DNA from 4 places in the Alistipes ihumii AP11 genome. Region 4 is predicted to be linked to each of the others. Evidence: riboswitches for the same ligand, from Rfam matches in the RefSeq annotation. Region 4 holds a riboswitch; each other region holds the start of a gene.
What was found. A riboswitch is a leader RNA that binds a small molecule or an ion and turns the genes downstream of it on or off. The one in region 4 is predicted to bind cobalamin.

Region 1 (4,302 bases), 1.1 Mb from region 4:
GGCCGTGTAAGCGCAACTTGTTTTTTGTCGTGGCCTCTCCGAAACGAAGCGATCTAGCCGAGGCATTCGAAAATACGGGCTGGGGATCGTATCCGGATCGGCGCGGGGTCCGGTCCCGGTCGCAAGCGGGCTCGTTCGGCGGACGATATGGGGGCGGAAGCTCGCCGATCAACGGGAATGCGGGATAAGGTCAGTCGATATAGGTCAGATCGACGAATTTGCCGCGCTGCCTGCGCTCCTCGATCAGTCGCTTCAATTGTTTCTGACGTTTCGGAGCGATCCAGCGGCGCGCGAAAATATTCGGAATGGCGACCCCGACAGCGATGCAGAGAATAATGAGAGAAGCCTGAATGGCATTGTTCATCGCGATGGTCACTTCGCCTACGACACCGCTCATGTCGATGAAGGCGAAGAGCGCCCGATACATCAGCACGCCCGGAATCATCGGAATGACGCTCGGAATCGAGAGGCAGTGATGGGGAGTATGGAACCAGTGAACGGCCCTCGTAACGATTATGCTGATCAGGGCGGAACCGACCAGAGACCCGATTACCGGCCCCCAGTCCAGACCGATGTTATGATTGCTGGGCCCGAGATTGACGAAGTTCCGGGTACAGACGGCGATGATGCCTCCGACGGCTACGACCCAGAGCAGGCGGCGCGGAATATTGAAGATCATGGAGAATCCGACGGCCGATATGGCCGCGGCGACAGCGAACTCGAGATAGGTGTGATGGGGCGTCATACTCAGGTCTTTCACGAAGTTGTCGATTCCGCAGACATGGATGGCCAAGGCGATGCCGAACGCCATGGCGACGACGATCAGCAGCGTATTGACGGCTCTCGTAATGCCTATCTGTACATAGCTGTCGAGCATGTCGCTGACGAAGTTGATCAGCGGGACTCCCGGCACGATGAAAAGGGCGCAGGCCATCAACGGATGCCACGGCGTGTCGGAGTGGAACAGCGTATGAAGAGGGGCGGGCAGATCGAGCGTCGAGATAAAGGCGGAAGCCCATGCCAGCAAAGTGGAAACGAATGCGGCGACGGCGATGTTCATATAATGATTGGAACCCAGTTCGTTGAGTACGGCCCGCAGGCGGAATCCGAGAATGGCTGCAATGGAAGCATAGAGGAATGCCGGCCAGTCGCAACCGAACTGGATGCAGAATCCGCCGCAGGCAAACCCGGCACCGACCGCTACTTGCCAAGAGGTGTAATTGCGTTTCCTGCTCCGGATGTTTTCCAGCTCTTCCTCGTATCTTTCCAGCGAATAGTCTTCCCGGATCGCCCGCCATGAAAGTTTGCTGACGGCCGAAATGGCCGTCATGTTGATCCCGTGTTTCTCGCAGCGCTGGAACTTGGAGAACGAATGCTCGCTGTCGCTCAGGTTGACCATGAGCATATTGTAGTTGATGTAAATGTGCAGATGCTCGTCCGGCAGCCCCAGGTAGGCGGCCGTGCGTTTCATATTGCGCATGATGCGGCTCGTGTCCGCTGCGCTTTCCATCAGCAATTTACCCGTGCGCAGCAGCAGATCGAGCTTCCGTAACAGAAGTTTTTCCGAGTGTTGCGTCTTCTCCATAGTCGTTGTTTCCATTGAGAGTGAGCAAAAAACGTATGTCGGTCCGTGACGGTCGGCCGTCGGCGAGAGGCCATGCCTCGGAAAGCGGCGTCGTGCGGCGGCGAACCTCTCCGCGGTCTGTTCCTTTCGCGGACTTCCCGTTTTTTATCGAACTAAAAAACGGTCGCATGCCGTTCCCCTCCTATGCCTTCGGGCGAGAACGGCCTTTCGGTGAATCGGCAGGTTTTCCGGCCGGACTCTTTTCTCGAAGCCTTCCCTGTCTCGGGGCCGGCGGCAATCCGATTGATCTCGAGACATTGAACGGAACTTCGCGGCGGCGGGACTTTCCGGGACTTCCTCCGCCGATGCCCTTTTCATCCGGACGACGGAGAAATGTTCCTGAAACCGATCCGGCCGCAAAGATATTAAGATTCGGATTATTCGCATCCGGGTTAGGGTAAAATCTTATACTTCGACAGACGACTGCCTGCCTGTCGGGTTTCCGGTAGTAAGAACGTTTGATCGGACGGCGAATACGGGTGAAAATATCCGATGATTTCAGTCCGGGCGATAGAGATCGACCTGTATTGCTGCAATACTTACATGATATTTCGATTTTCTGTAGCCCTCGTATCTCCCTGAATCCGGAAAAGTGACTTCTTCTCTTTGAAAAGCAGGCCTCCGCTTCGGAGCCCTTAAAAAAACAGGACAGGAACAATAGAGTATAAAACGCACGCCGATAATGTTTTAGCGATATTGCACCGGAGGTAAGCGAGCGGTTTGACCGCACGAAAAGGCATAGTTCGGAAAGAGTTGCGTTACAAATCGTTACCGCGACTTTTTTTTGGGGGGGGCTTTGTTTTTAATGTGTTGATTTTCAGTTTATTGCATCGGTTTTCACGACAACAAATAAGTCTGACTAACGTATTATTACTAAAAGTTTTAGAGTTATGGCAAGAAGCACGTTTGGAGGTCCGCTTTTCTATAATTCAGACGCAAAAGGTAGCTTAGGGGTCGTTTTTCCTTCTCACCACCCCCGCCCCTCCTTTCTCCGTCTTGACGAGCTCGTATCGGTCGAGCCTCTCGTACAGCTCTCCGAGCGTTTTGCGGCCGTAGCGCTTGATGCGGTACTTGGGCATCAGCTTCTTGAGCGCCGTTCCGACCTGCGAGAACGGCGCCTCGTCTTTCCCTGCGGCGGCCGTCTCGAACGCCTTCTCGAACAGAGGCATGTCTCGGCGGATAAAGTGCTCCGGCGTGCTCGGCAGCAGCTCCGGCTCGACTCCTTGCTGCTGCCCGGCATAGCGGCACTCCCGGCACGAGGCGACCGGCACTTCCGGCGTCTTGCCCTCTCCGAAGCCGAGCACCGTGAGCCCGGCCTCGCGTATACGCTGGGCCAGCATCGTGTAGTCCCCGTCGCCGGCGGCAATACAAAAACAGTCTATTTTCCCCTCGTGCAGAATATCCATCGCGTCGATGACAAACGCCATCTCGGTCGTGTTCTTGTCCGCCGTGTGCACGAGCCTTCACCGGTCGGAACGAGTGCGCTTGGGCTTCCTCTTCCCGTTGGGCTCGCGTCCGTCGGGTCCAAAGCCTTGGCTATCCTGCGCTCGGTTATCGTATGATAAGGGGGATTCCATTACGGGATGCCGCAGCTATTCCGTTCCGCATCATCGTCCATCCCGCATCGCGATTGAAATGTTCCGCACCTTGAATGGAATATGAAAGGACGAAAGCTCTAAACGCTCTATGTCAATGGAATATCTGATTTTGCAGCGATCGCGGCGTTTCATTGCTTTTGCGACGGCCGCCCGGAAAATGCAATGTGCCGAGCCCTGCTCGTCGCCTGTTCGAGAAAATATCCGACCCGCGGCCCGTATGAAAATGCCCGTCCTGTTTAAGACGCTTCTTTCCCGCTCAGGGACGGTCGGGGCCGATCAACTCGTAGCGGTCGTTGACCTCGAGCCATCGCGCGGCAGGGAAGCGGTCGGCGAGATAGGCTTTCAGATAGGTCCGGGTGTCGCGGACGATCGGCTCGGGAGCGGGCGGGTACAGGTTGTACGCGACCGCCGCCACTTCGATGTTCCGGTTGCGGCAGGCTTCGAGGCTCAGCAGCGTGTGGTTGATGCTGCCCAGCCGGGGCGAGGTGACCAGAACGACCGGCAGGCCGTGCTCGGCGACGTAATCGATCGTCCGGTATGCTTCCGACAGCGGAACGTACAGCCCGCCGGCGCCTTCGATCAGTACCGTGTCGTATTTTTGCAACAGCTTTTCCGTGCTCCGGCCGATCAGCGTCAGGTCGATGTCGCGTCCGTCGATCGCCGCTGCCAGATGCGGCGAGGCCGGATAGGTGAACACGATCGGGCAGGTCGTGCCGTCCTCGTCCTCCGGGAGCAGGCCGATACCCATGATCCGGCGGTGGGTTTCGATATCCTCCGACAGGCCGTCGCAGCCCGTCTGGATGAATTTCTGCGTGATCACGCGTTCTCCGCGCGCACTCAGGGCTCGGGCCAGCACGCCTGTGACGATGCTCTTACCTGCGTCCGTGTCGATCCCTGTGACGAAATAGGCTCTTTTCATATTTCCCGGCGAACGTTATTCGGTCCAAAAATAGTACCTTTGCCGGTAGGATGCAAATATACGCGGACATGGATAGGATCGACCGGATCGAAAGCGATATGGCGAACGGCCTGAAGCCGGGCTACGAGCAGGTGTCGGAGTGGATGGAGACGCTCGGGGAC
Region 2 (4,302 bases), 220 kb from region 4:
GCCCGGCTTGAAATAAAGGTCGTTCAGCGACGGATAGCGGTAATTGCGAGCGACGGAAGCCTTGAGCACGACGCCGAACCGGGGCCACAGCGTATAATCGACGAACCCGGCCGGAATCAGCGGCGTCAGGTTCCGTCCGTAACTCTCGCCGCGCAGGTCGATACCCAGCCCCAGACGCGGATGAGGCCGGTACTTCACCGTAGCGAGCAGCGACACTTCGGCCCTTACCTTGTCATAGCCGAGCCGGATCGTATCCTCGGGCTGCGCCCCGCCCAGATCGGGGTCGTCCAGGCTGCTCACCGAATGGACATTGACCGACGCATTGGCCGTCAACGCCCACTTCGGCGTAGGATAATACTCGGCATAGAACTGCCCGTAGCCGGAGTTGATCCGGCTGTGCGAGTGGATCATCTGCTGCAGCTCGCCGCTGTCGGGATCGGGATTCCCGTCGTAACGATACAAGATGTAGGAATAGATATAGCCGGCCTTGGCGCCCATTTTCAGCCCGTCGCCGCGACGGTCCCACGAGGCGACCGCACGCAGCGTCGTCTCGTCCTGCGTCGAGCGGGCCTGTCCCTCCTCCTTGTAGTCCACCGTCAGCATCGGGATGCCGCGCCGCGAATCGGTGACCCAGGCCGCCAGCCCGAAGCGATTCCGCTCGTCGGGCTGATAGTAAAACTCCTGCAACAAGTGAAAATCGCGGTACGAGCAGTTCTTGTTCCGCTCCATCGGATAGACCCATTGCCCGTCGATCTGCTCGTACTTATCGTAATTGCGATACTCGAAATCGTTGTCGGAGGTCACGTAGCATACGCGGGTCGAGGACTCGAACTTCCGGGTGCCGTAGGTGAAACGCAGGAACTCGTCGTAAGTGTCGAAACTGCTGATGCCTTGAATGAAGTGCACGCCGGCTCCCGATTCGCCCAGCGGTTTGGTCCCCAGCGTGATCGCCCCCCCCAAACCGCCCCCGGACACCCCGACCGAACCGGCTCCGTGATAGAGGCTCGCCTCGTCGATGAAATAGGAAGGGATCAGCGAGAAGTCGACCATGCCGAGCATGGGCGAATTGATTTTCATGCCGTTCCACGTCACCTGCGTATGCGAGGGAGCCGTGCCCCGGAACGAAGCCGTCGCCATCGTTCCCCGGCCATACGACTTGATGAATACCGGCGTGCTCTGCGACAGCAGGTCGCCCAAACTGTTGGTCACGTTCTGCCGCAGCGCCACCGAATCGAGATTCATCTTCGTCACTCCGATGTCGGCCAGACGCCGCCCGGTCACAACGGCCTCCTTCAGCCGAATCGTGCGCGAGGAAAGAGGCTCGGACGCCTCGGGAGACTCGCAGACGGTCCCGTTCGCCGCCCTCAGGGAGGCTGTCGTCAGCGTCAGCGCGGCCGCCAGAGCGGTCCTATACAGTCGGTTCATAGCGATCGTCATTTAAAACAGAAAGCCCCGGGGATGATGCCGACTTGAAAACTGTCGAGCAGCCCGCCCCGGGCCGAGTAACGGAAAACCCAGCCGGGCTGCACGTAATCGAGCGCATCGGCCAGATAGACCTCGGAAGTCCGGGGATCGACCGTCAGCCCGTACCAGTAGTTGCCTGTCATATTCTCCAGAAACGGCTTTTCGGGCAGCGATTCGGAGCGGACGTCCATGCGCCAGACATGATCCTTGATAAAATACAGCGTATCGCGCGTGCCGTTCAGACAAACCTCGGACGCCCGGTCGCCGAACCGGAACATGAAAGCCCTATCGACCCGCTGGGTGGCGGCGTCGATCCGGTAGAGCCCCGGCGCCTCCTGTCCGTAAGGACTTCCGGGATAACCGCCGTCGGTGACGGTCCATATCTTGCCGAAACGGTCCAGCGCGAGCGAAGTGGGTTGTTTGCCGACCTCGATGTACTTGACGACGCTGTCGGTGCGCGTGTCGATGACCAGTATCTTGTTATCGTACGACCAGCAGTTCGTGAAAACGAAGTCGCCGTACTGCACCATCTGCTCGGTCGACGGCTGATTCTTGCCCGGAATCTTCACGTCGATGCGGCCGGTGATTTCGAACGTTTTCGGATTGATGATCGTGATGTGCCAAGCGTACAAGTCGGTCACATAGGCCTTTTCGTCGCTCAGGAAATGGATGTAGCGGGGCGAAAGCAGTCCCTCGATCATTCCCTTGAGCTCGAACGTATCGAGATCGATGACGAATATGATGCCCGAATTGTTGACGACAACATACCCCAGCCCGTTGCGAATCGCCATCGACTGGGCCACATCGCCCAGCTTGATCGTATTCGTGCGACGGAACACCTCGTTCTCCACCCGCATCGAATCGATGTCGTAGTAGGACAACGAAGCGTTCCCGTACATGAAATTTCCTTCGTTGGTAATGAACAGCCCCCGGCCGTCCGCACCGATCTTTTCGGGAGCCCGAGCCCCGTAGTCCATGCAGGACGTCACGATCCCGAAAGCCGGAAGCAACGCCAATAGCGCGACAAGGATTCTTCTTTTCATAATCGCCGTACATTATCATACAGCACGGCCACAGGGGAAACCGGTCCGCAGAGAAGCTCCGGACGGATTACCGGCCCATACACCGCAGGCTGTAATCGAAACGTGCCGGGCCGGTCTTCTGACTCGTCTCCGCTCCGAAGCCTTCCCGGCCCAAAGGCCAGTGGCATCCGTTCCGGAACGTTTCGCTTCTGCCGGCCACCCGGACCGAAAAGAAGCCGAGACATACAGCAGCGGTAACTGTCGCCGATTCGCACGGCGTTCCCTCATTCGTCTCCCGGACGGTCCGCCCGTCGGGATCGAGCCTCGACACGTTCGCAAAGATAGCGAATATATCGGAACAAAGTACCCCCAAAAGCAAAAACAGCCCGGACGAAGAGCCGATTCGACCGAGACGGGAAAGTCCGCAGCCACTTCCATACGCTCCGGAATCCCGCGAGCGGCTCGCGTCAAGGACCGCCGAAATCGCTCTGCCCAACGCTATTCTTCGATGAGCGTATCTTACGAGCCGATTCGGGACAGGAGCGGACGACGGCAGGCCGTTGCCCCGTTACTCACGGAAGCCGCCCGACGTTCGATCAATACCACAGGCTTTGCATCCGGGGAACGGAAGTCCGCACGGAAAAAAACGGACATTTTTCCGCAGGGCAATCGGCTGGGAATCTTTCCCTGCACGGCGGCAAGCCGGCACGAGCAGCCTGCAAACGGCGGGAAACGGACAAAACGGCTCCGATTTTGCATCGCGTCCTACCGGACCTCTTTCAACGGACGGAAAGCAAGCCCCCACAAGGAAGCAATCAACGAAAAACAAAAGATTATGGAAAAAAAGCAATCGACCGCACTCGAAAAAGCGGACACGGCCACGCTGACGCTCAGCATTCTGTTTGTCGTATCCATTCTCTGCACCATCCTTTTCTCGCTCACAGCCTAAAAGAAGCGCCCTCTCCGGCGGCCGCCTATCCTCAACGGCAGGCGGCCGCCATCTTTTTACATTCCAGCCGGTATTCCGCATACATCCGATTCTTTCAGGCATTTCGACAAGGGAAACGTACCGGCCCAGCCCTCGCAAGCACAAAGACTGAAAACAAAAAAGCCCTTGCTCGGGATGCAAGGGCTCGATGCTTAAATAAGCGGATTTGAATTTGGTCGGGGTACCGGGATTCGAACCCGGGACCTCCAACTCCCGAAGCTGGCGCGCTAACCGGGCTGCGCTACACCCCGAACGAGTTCCGCGTTCGAACATGGCCTCGGGCCACTTCCGTTCAAACGCGGTGCAAAGATAATAAAATTTACGTCAAAAATGCAACTGTTCGGGAAAAGATTTATTCGACTATCCGCCGAAACCGTTCGGTTGCAGGCGCTTCCCGTATCGCATAAGCCTCAGACAATCAATAAAACCACCTGACGAAACGCCCGGCAGCGCTGTCAAGGCAAAGAAAAAGCCGGCCGCAGCCTTGCTCCTACGGCCCGGGTGTCTTATTTTTGCTGTGAAAACCCAAATGGAAATGACCAAACGAATGCTTTACCGATCCGTACTGGCCATAGCGGCCATGGCGGGTCCCTGTCTCGCGGCGGCTTCCGCCTCGCGAGCGAACGAAACCGTACAAACCTATTGGAACGATTCCGGGGCGCGCAAGGGCCTCTATGTCGAGCGGGCGAAAGACGACCCGAACCGCGAGCCGACCATTTTCCTTGCCGGGCACAAGTACCGCGACATCGGCATGAACTGCTACGACCTGTTCAACTGCGCGCTCAAATTCACAGATGACGGACTGCGGATCGACCTGTCGGACTCTTT
Region 3 (4,302 bases), 230 kb from region 4:
AAGCTGATCTTCCCTAAATACGACGATTGCCGGAATCCCGGCATAATAGCCGAAGACGACTGGAAGCTCTTCCTGTTCGACGGAGTGAAAAACGCCGGAGCGGAACTGGATTACGACCTGATCGAGCCGCAACTGCCCGCCGGATCGCCCCGACCGTTCAGCATATCGGAATACGAATTCGAGCCCGGCGACTTCACTGCCCTGCGCCTCGATAACGTCTGCGCCAAGCCGGGCGTCCGCTATTGCATAGAGTTCAAGCGCAAGGGAAGCAGGCCGAAAGCGACGCGGGTCAGGGTCTATCTGATCGTCAAGCCCAACGTGGACTGGGAACGGAGAATGATGTTTCCCGACGATCTGGCCGGCCAGCCGATCTGACCTCCAGAAACGACGATCGGTCGGCAGTCGTCCGATCCCGCACCGCTCGGCATTTCCGTCCCCGGAGAGTACGGAACGATGCACCGCCCGCATACCGGAAGAGACCGGTTACGCAGCTCGGGGCCCGGACTGTCCCCAATCCGGGAGGGAGCAGGCAACGGAGCATAAAACGGACTAAGCCATGCGCCGGGTTCGGACCGATGCGGCCCAAGGCGGCAAAATAAGAAGATACGGACAGAATCTTCGGGAAAGACATTCCCCGCCGAACGGGAAAGTTCGTCGGAACGAGCCGATCCCGGAACGGCTTCCGCCCCAAGCCGGCCGGCTCAGCCGATCGCCATTTCCTGCTGCTCTTCCTCGGTCAGCTTGCGCGTACAGAAGAACCAGTCGTGGCACGTCACGCCATCGGCCGGATGCTCTTCCTGACGGTCCAGAGCATCCATCGTACCGGGCGACGGTACGACGACCTCGTCGCCGGGCCGCCAGTCGGCCGGCAGCGAAACATGGAAACGATCGATCGTCTGAAGCCCGACGAGCACTCGTCTGAGCTCGTCGAAATTGCGTCCGAGCGCCAGCGGATAATAGATGATCGCACGGATGACCGCGTCGGGATCGATAAAGAATACGGCACGGACGGCTTTCGTCCCGCTCTCGCCGGGATGAATCATACCGTACAGCGTAGCGACGTGCATCGAAACGTCGTCGATCAGCGGGAAGCGCACGTCGACGTTTTTCATGCCGTTGAACTCGATCCGCTCGCGAATCGTATGAAGCCATGCCAGATGGCTCGAGAGGCTGTCGACCGACAAACCGATCAATTGGCATCCGAGCCTTTCGAAATCGCGGGACATCGCCCCGAAAGTCATGAACTCGGACGTGCAGACCGGCGTGAAATCGGCCGGATGGCTGAAAAGAAGGACCCATTTGCCCTTGAAATCGTCGGGGAACCGGATCGGCCCCTGCGTTGTCGAAGCCGTGAAGGCGGGGGCTTTCTCCCCGATTCTCGGCACGGAGTGCGTTTGATTTTCCATAATTCCTTTTTTGATGATCGTATCCGACGGCGGGCGAACAGGGTCCTTGCAAAAAACGCTGCGACGGAACGGACGAATCACTCGGTTTCCGTTTCGTAGTCGTCGTACAGGTTGTTCAGTTCGAACCATGCGCTGTCGAGCTGCTGGTGCCACAGTTCCAATACCTCGTCCGGAGTATTCTCCGGCGCGCGGTCGATCCGCTTGCGCATCTCGGCTATTTCGTATTCGAGTTCTTCGCGTCTTCCCATATTCGTTTCCGCTCAATCGGGCGGAAAGCGATAACTTTTCACCCGGTCATACCGGCGGCTCCGCCGTCTCTACGCTCCGTACAAATCCCGTGCTAATCTGCCGCCGAGGCGGACGCAATCTTCTCCGTATAGCGCAAAAGCCTGAAACCGCCGAGAGGGGGATCGCACGGGCAGCCGTCGCCGAACGTTCCGCAACCCGAAAGGGAAAAAACCACCTTTCCGAACAAGCGGTCCGAGACCGGTCCGGCAACGGAATGCCGCCGCACATGTTGTCCGAAAAAGAAGAATATATCGGACTAAAAATGAAATATCTCCGAAAAAATACTATCTTTGCCTCGCAATGGTTTCCGAGACGGCGAATTCCGCTTCGCCGAGCAGGAATTAATAGGGAATGCCGTGCGAATCGGCAACAGTAACCGCTGCTGTATGTCTCTGCCCTGCGCCGGAAGAAGCGTCTTCTGCAGGGTCAAAAAGTTTTAAAATTTATGTCACTGGCGCCGCTGTCGTCGGGAAGGCTTTAAAACAGAGACGAGTCAGAAGACCTGCCTGAGCGAACGGATTTTACTTGCCTGCGGTTTATGGGTGGTAATCATTCGATGTCGCGCGCCGGCCGGCGCGTATCTTTCCGGAGGGTATTTCTCACCCGTACATCGCTTGCTGTAAAATCTCCATATCATTTTTAACCAAATTTACAGCAATGATGAAAAAGCTACTGTTCTGTTTTCTGGCCGCAGCGCTCGTGCTGACGTCGTGCTCGAAGGACGACTCGCTGCCGCTGCCCGAAGTCTCGAAGGTCGAGATCATCGGCGCGACCGAAGGCCAAATGAAAATCACGACGGGCCAGACCGTCGGCTTCTCGGTCGAGTGCGAAAACGTCGCGATCGACCGCTACGAATGGATCGTCAACGAAAAAATCGAAAGCGAAAGCGTTAGGTTCGACTTCACGCCTGCGCAGCGCGGCACGTACGATATTTCGGTCAATCTTTACAACGCCGACGGCGGAGTCACGACCAAACAGATCGGAGAGTTGCAGGTAGTCGATCCGGCTCCCGTCATCGCGTCGATCTCCTGCAACGACGAAGCGCTGAGCGACCCGGTCGAGGTGGCCGTGGGAACGGCTGTCAAGCTGACCGTCGAGGTATCGAACGTCGAAGTAGCGAGCTACGTATGGACGATCGACGGCGACACGGTCGAGACCGCTACCGGCGCGACGCTGGACATTCCGGTCTCCGACCGGAGCGGATCGCTGGCCGTTACCGTTTCGGCCGTCAATCTGGACGGGATCGCGTCGGAAGACTCGGCGTTTACGGTCAATTTCAACGGTCCCTACAAGAACGGGTTATGGATATTCGGCTCGACTGCCGGCGGACTGGGCTTTTTCGATCCGAGCGGCGAGGGAACGTTCTACGAGGATAACCTGTATACGACCGTCAACGGCGAAAGTACGGGCAGCACGAACGGAATCAACGACCTGAGCATTTACGACAACAAGCTCTATATCCTGATTCCGAATAACCAGTCCAACCGTTCGGCCGTCATCGCCTGCGACGCCCAGACGCTCAAGAAGGAAAAAATCATTACGGCCGAGGGCTTCGATCCCGCCACGCTTCAGTCCTCATCGGAAATCTACAATCTGCAGGTAATCGACACCAGCAAGTTCTATGTACTGTATAATTCAAGCAACGCCAATAACCAGACCGGCATCGGCGTGCTGAAGGTCGCTCCGGACGGAATGAATACGTTCACGACGATCGACGCCACATACGGTGCGGTCGGCGTCGACGGCCCGTGCTACTCGCACATGGTCAAGAACGGGAAATACATCATGGTCGGCAACGGTAACAAGATCGCGGTGATCGACACCGAAACCGACCAGGTAATCCGGACGATCGACGTGGACGAGGACCGTCAGGTCTGCGACGTCGTGAAGGGCCGCGACGGCAAATTCTACGCCGTAGTGGCGGGAAAAATCGACAAGACGGCAAATCCGTTCTGGATGTGGGGAACGACAGCCACTTCCTCCGCGTCGGTACTGACGATCGATCCGCAGACCTATGCGACGACCGAGCGGACGTTGGCGATAGAGGGGCTTCCGATGGTCAGCGTGGGCAACGGCCTGTACGGCTGCATGGCATGCGCCTCGGCGACAAGCGACGAGCTGTTCATCAAACAAGAGGGATATTCGGCCACCCAGATTTACCGGTACGACTGCCAAACAGGCAAAACGAGCGTTTTCGCCACGACGAGCCGATCGCTGGCCAAATACATGACCGCCACTCCCGATGGCCTGCTCTACGTTCCTACGACGGATTTCTATCACGTCTATACGGAAGTATACCGTATAAGCGACGGTACCCGAATGACCGGCGTCGAGTCCCGAATCGGCAAAGTCGCAGGCGATGGCGGCATCGTTTCGACCTACTCCTTCGCCGAATAACGGAACCGAACATCCATTCACAAGGCAAACGACACCATGCAATACACTGCGATAATGAATAAAATCCTTACTGCATTGACACTCATGCTCGCGGCAGGTCTCGCGGGCTGTTCAAAAGACGACGGGGCGAACGTTCCGATCACGGGTATCTCGATCACCGAGACGAAAACCGTACAGATCGGACAGACGGTGCAACTGACCGTCACGGTTA
Region 4 (4,302 bases):
GACGAGCCGGTCATCAGCCGGGCCAGATGAGGCACGGCCAGTCCGATAAACGAGATCGGGCCGCAGAAAGCCGTCACGACGGCCGTCAGCAGGCCGGTACTCACGAGCAGCAGCAAACGGACCCTTTTCACCCGCACGCCCAGATTCTCGGCATAACGCTCGCCCAGCAACAGGGCATTGAGCGGCTTGACGAGCAGCGCTGCGAGCAGCAGTCCGATACCGAGCATCGAGCAGAAAACGGGCAGCTGCCCGAGCGAGACACTCGAAAAGTCGCCCATTCCCCACAATACGTACGAACGGATGCCCTCGTCCGTTGCGAAGAAATTCAGCAATGAAATCAGCGAGGAAGTCAGGTAACCGACCATAATGCCGATAATGAGCAGCATCACGTTGCTGCGCACGAGCGTCGAGAAGAAGATGATGATACCCAAAATCGACGCAGCTCCTGCAAAAGCCCCTGCCACGACGGCCAGATAGCCCGTCAGCGCGAGACCGCCGCCGACCGTTCCCCCGAGCGACAACATGACCAAAGCCACGCCCAGACTGGCTCCGGAATCGATTCCGAGCACCGACGGACCGGCCAGCGGATTGCTGAACACGGTTTGCAACATCAGGCCCGAAACGGCCAGTGCAGCGCCGGACAGCAGAGCCACGACCGCCTGCGGCAAGCGCGACTCGAGCACGATATAGCCCCACGAAGGCTGCGAAGCCTCTCCGCCGGTCAATACGGCCCACACCTCGGCGAACGGTATGCGGACCGATCCGAGAAACAGGTTGGCCGCCCACAACAGCACGACGGCCGTCACGGCCCAAAGAACCGAACGGGCAGGACGAATACTCATGGCTCCAACGGCTTGAAGTATCGCAACTCGTATCCGGGCAGCAATTCCGGATGGAAAACCCCGATCAGATCGCGCAGCAGGCGGTCGGGATGGATCGGCGTCTCCTCGAAATAGGACGATTGTCCCAAATGGCAGGCATAGACTCGGCCATTCTCGAATGCGGCGAACCGACGGTAAGGCTCGTAGTCGCGGCGAAGGCCGTCGTAAGTCAGCGGTTCGGCCGAATTGTACTTGATCAGCCAATAATCGGCCGCGCCGCCCTTCTCGAATACCTCCTCGAAAGAGAGCGGAATCGACCCGGCACTCGGATCGTCGGCCCAAAGGTAATCGGCTCCCGCATCCCGAAACAGACGAGCCATATAGCTTCGGCCGCCGGCCACATACCACACGGCTCCGTACTTGCGTTCCGAAATCACGGTAGGCCGCTCGGAAACGTTTTCGGCGAGCGCGCGCAGCGAATCGTACGCGCTCTCGGTCGCGCGAAACAGCTTCTCGGCTTCGGTCTCCCGACCGAAGAACAACCCCAGCAAACGAATCCACTCGACCCGGCCCATCGGCTCCGCCTCCATATAGTCGGCCAGCTCGAGCAGCGGAATACCCGACTTCTCGACCCGGCCGTAACCCGTATTCTCGAACGGAGAGACGAGCAGCGCATCGGGCGAGAGCGCGATCATCCGCTCCAGATCGGGCGACGAGGCCTCGCCCAGATCGGCGATCGTTCCCCGCTCGATCCCCTCGCGGACGAACGACAAGTCGATATAGCGCGACTCGCACACGCCGGCAATCCGGTCGGCTACGCCCAGCTCCTCCAACATGCCGCAATGCACGGCCGAATAGACGACGACCCGCTGCAACGGAACCCGGACGAGCGTTCCCTCGGGCAGACTGTCGGGCAACGGAGCCGATCGATCGACCAGCACGTAGCGTTGCAACAGCCGCGTCGTATCCCACGGATCGACTATATCGACCAGCGTACAACTGTCCGCATGCCGGACCGTGAAGACGGCGGCATAGGCGGTAGAATCGGATTCTGTCGCCGTAGCGGCCGTAGCGACGGGCCGGCAGGATGCCGTCCCAAGCGCTATGGCCAACCATGTCAGGCCGATTTTCCAGCGATTTTTCATATCGAAGACAAAATTAACATAACGATCCGAAATGCCAACTTCCCCTTAGGCAGAGGCGCGCTTTCGCCGCTTACGGACTCTCCTTTCCAGGAAAAGCCGTCTCTCGGGCGCGTGGGTCCGGAGTCGGAACCGGATATTCCCTCTTCGCTTGAAATGAGAACAGATGGGGGCTATGGCATCCCCCCATCTGTCGCTCATCAGGGAAAACCGACGCTCCGAGGCTCCCCTATGCGGCACGGTGAAGATCGCCGGCACGAAAAGAGATCGTCCCTTCTCCTCGGGCAAGAAATATCTTGAAGTGAAAGCAGGCTCCGGAAAACCCGGAAAAACTTGCATTCCGCTTTGGACCCGAAGCATCGATGCGCGGGAGCAAGGGCAGGTCTTCTGGCTCGTCTCGCCCCGGGCTGTCTTCCCGCCCCCGGAAGGAGACAGTGACTGTTCGGATCGCCCGACGCATGGAAAGAGACTTACAGCTGCGGGTACAGCTCCGGATTCCGAGCACGGCTCTTCACCGGATTCCCTATTGAGGCTTCTTCGCCGAGGCGAAACGCCACCCTTACCCGACGAGACAAAGTTAAACACTTTTTTCTATCGGACAACCTTTTCGACGACCGATTTTCATCCGCCCGGCGAAACGCCGGCACGAGGGAACGCTCTCCCGAGCAGCAAGGCACGCGCAGTCCGGGCATGCCCGGACTGCGACGAGCCGAACCGCTCCATCATTACCATGCCACTCCATCGCCGCTTATTTACTCTATCGTACCGTTCTGTCGCCCCTACTACCGGATCCGAAGTCTTCCGAGCCCGTCTCGTTCTGCCGGAGCGAATCCCTATCCCTGCCCAACCCCGCAACAAGCATCGGCGGACAATAGCCGCCCGGACTTACCGGCTCCGTACGGAAGACTTCGCCGGCGAAAACCGCCGGAGCCAAGACGAAACGAACGACGCACCGGCCGAAAACGAGAATCGACCGATCAAACGAAAGCGGCAAGCCCCGGTGAGGCCTGCCGCTTTCGTCAGGGGCGAACCCGCCCCGTACATATTTTTACATACCGTACGCGAGCAGCGAGATCTGGTCGTACACGACACTCAGGATACCCAGCAGCAGAATGCCCGCGCTACAGGCCACGAGGCTCACGCGCGTATAGCCGTCGCTGCGGAACGACTCGATCGGCGTATCGTTTTTGTTGATGAACATCGCCTTGACCACGAGCAGATAGTAGTAGAGCGAAATGATCGTATTGAGCAGCGCGATCAGCACCAGAATATAGTAGCCCTGCTGGGCGGCTGCGGCGAAGATGAAGAACTTGCTGAAGAAGCCCGCGAAAGGCGGTATTCCGGCCAGCGAGAACATAGCCAGCGTCATCACGAGGCTCAGCTTCGGATGCGTCGCATAGAGGCCGTTGTAATCGGCTATCGTCAGCTTGCCTGTCCGGTTCTCGATCACGCCGATCACGCCGAAGGCGGCCAGATTCGACACCATGTAGACGAGCACGTAGTACACGAGCGAGGTCATGCCGAGAGCCGTCCCGCCGATCACGCCGAGCATGATGTAGCCGGCCTGCGAGATCGACGAATAGGCCAGAAAACGCTTGAGATTCTTTTGGCGGATCGCGAACAGGTTCGCCAGCGTGATCGTCACGACGATCACGCCGTAGAGAATGCCCTGCCACTGCGCGGCGATCGGAGCGAACACCTTGATGAGAATCGTCATCAGCACGAACACGGCCGATCCCTTGGATATAACCGAGAGATAGGACGTAACCGGCGTCGGGGCGCCTTCGTAGACATCCGGCGTCCACTGATGGAACGGCACGAGCGAAATCTTGAAGAACAGCCCTACGGCGAAGAACACGAACGCCATGATCTGGAGCGGCGAACCGGTAACGGTCGCCGGAATGTCGTCGAAATAGAGCGTTCCGGTCGTACCGTACAGCAGCGACATGCCGTAAAGCGACAGGCCCGAAGCGAATACCGCGTTCAGGATATACTTGGCTCCCGCCTCGGCCGACTTGTGCCGGTACTTGTCGAACGCGACGAGCGTCGCCATCGGGATCGAGGCCGTCTCCAGACCGATGAAGAAGAACAGGAAGTTTCCCGCCGAGATCATGAAATACATGCCCAGCAGCGTGGTCAGCGTCAGGAAATAGAACTCGCCCCGCTTATGAACGGTCGACTCGCCCGCGAGCCATCCGCCGGCCTGCATCAGCACGATCAGCGTTCCGATGTTCAGAATACTCTTGACCACGCTCATCATCGGCGTGTACTGGTACATGCCGCCGAACGCTTCGCCCGCAGCGCCGGGAACGAGATTCAGCAGCGTATGGACACCCACC

Region 1: linked by a shared signal. The riboswitch ahead of NQ491_RS03700 (threonine/serine exporter family protein) and the one ahead of NQ491_RS10585 (ABC transporter substrate-binding protein) in region 4 are both predicted to bind cobalamin.
Region 2: linked by a shared signal. The riboswitch ahead of NQ491_RS00295 (YncE family protein) and the one ahead of NQ491_RS10585 (ABC transporter substrate-binding protein) in region 4 are both predicted to bind cobalamin.
Region 3: linked by a shared signal. The riboswitch ahead of NQ491_RS00310 (DUF5074 domain-containing protein) and the one ahead of NQ491_RS10585 (ABC transporter substrate-binding protein) in region 4 are both predicted to bind cobalamin.

What each region holds. Positions count from the first base shown of each region.
Region 1 is NZ_CP102294.1:925,440-929,741, reverse strand. It holds gene NQ491_RS03700 (threonine/serine exporter family protein) at 191-1,585, opposite strand; cobalamin riboswitch at 1,786-1,989, opposite strand; gene NQ491_RS03695 (NYN domain-containing protein) at 2,572-3,051, opposite strand; gene bioD (dethiobiotin synthase) at 3,479-4,141, opposite strand; gene bioB (biotin synthase BioB) at 4,210-4,302, shown strand, end outside.
Region 2 is NZ_CP102294.1:64,558-68,859, reverse strand. It holds gene NQ491_RS00300 (TonB-dependent receptor) at 1-1,425, opposite strand, end outside; gene NQ491_RS00295 (YncE family protein) at 1,434-2,507, opposite strand; cobalamin riboswitch at 2,599-2,829, opposite strand; tRNA gene NQ491_RS00290 (tRNA-Pro) at 3,648-3,725, opposite strand; gene NQ491_RS00285 (cellulase family glycosylhydrolase) at 4,010-4,302, shown strand, end outside.
Region 3 is NZ_CP102294.1:71,349-75,650, reverse strand. It holds gene NQ491_RS00325 (hypothetical protein) at 1-375, shown strand, start outside; gene NQ491_RS00320 (peroxiredoxin) at 702-1,406, opposite strand; gene NQ491_RS00315 (hypothetical protein) at 1,484-1,654, opposite strand; cobalamin riboswitch at 1,979-2,218, shown strand; gene NQ491_RS00310 (DUF5074 domain-containing protein) at 2,352-4,091, shown strand; gene NQ491_RS00305 (Ig-like domain-containing protein) at 4,146-4,302, shown strand, end outside.
Region 4 is NZ_CP102294.1:2,619,684-2,623,985, reverse strand. It holds gene NQ491_RS10590 (iron ABC transporter permease) at 1-842, opposite strand, end outside; gene NQ491_RS10585 (ABC transporter substrate-binding protein) at 839-1,966, opposite strand; cobalamin riboswitch at 2,324-2,539, opposite strand; gene NQ491_RS10580 (NADH-quinone oxidoreductase subunit N) at 3,012-4,302, opposite strand, start outside.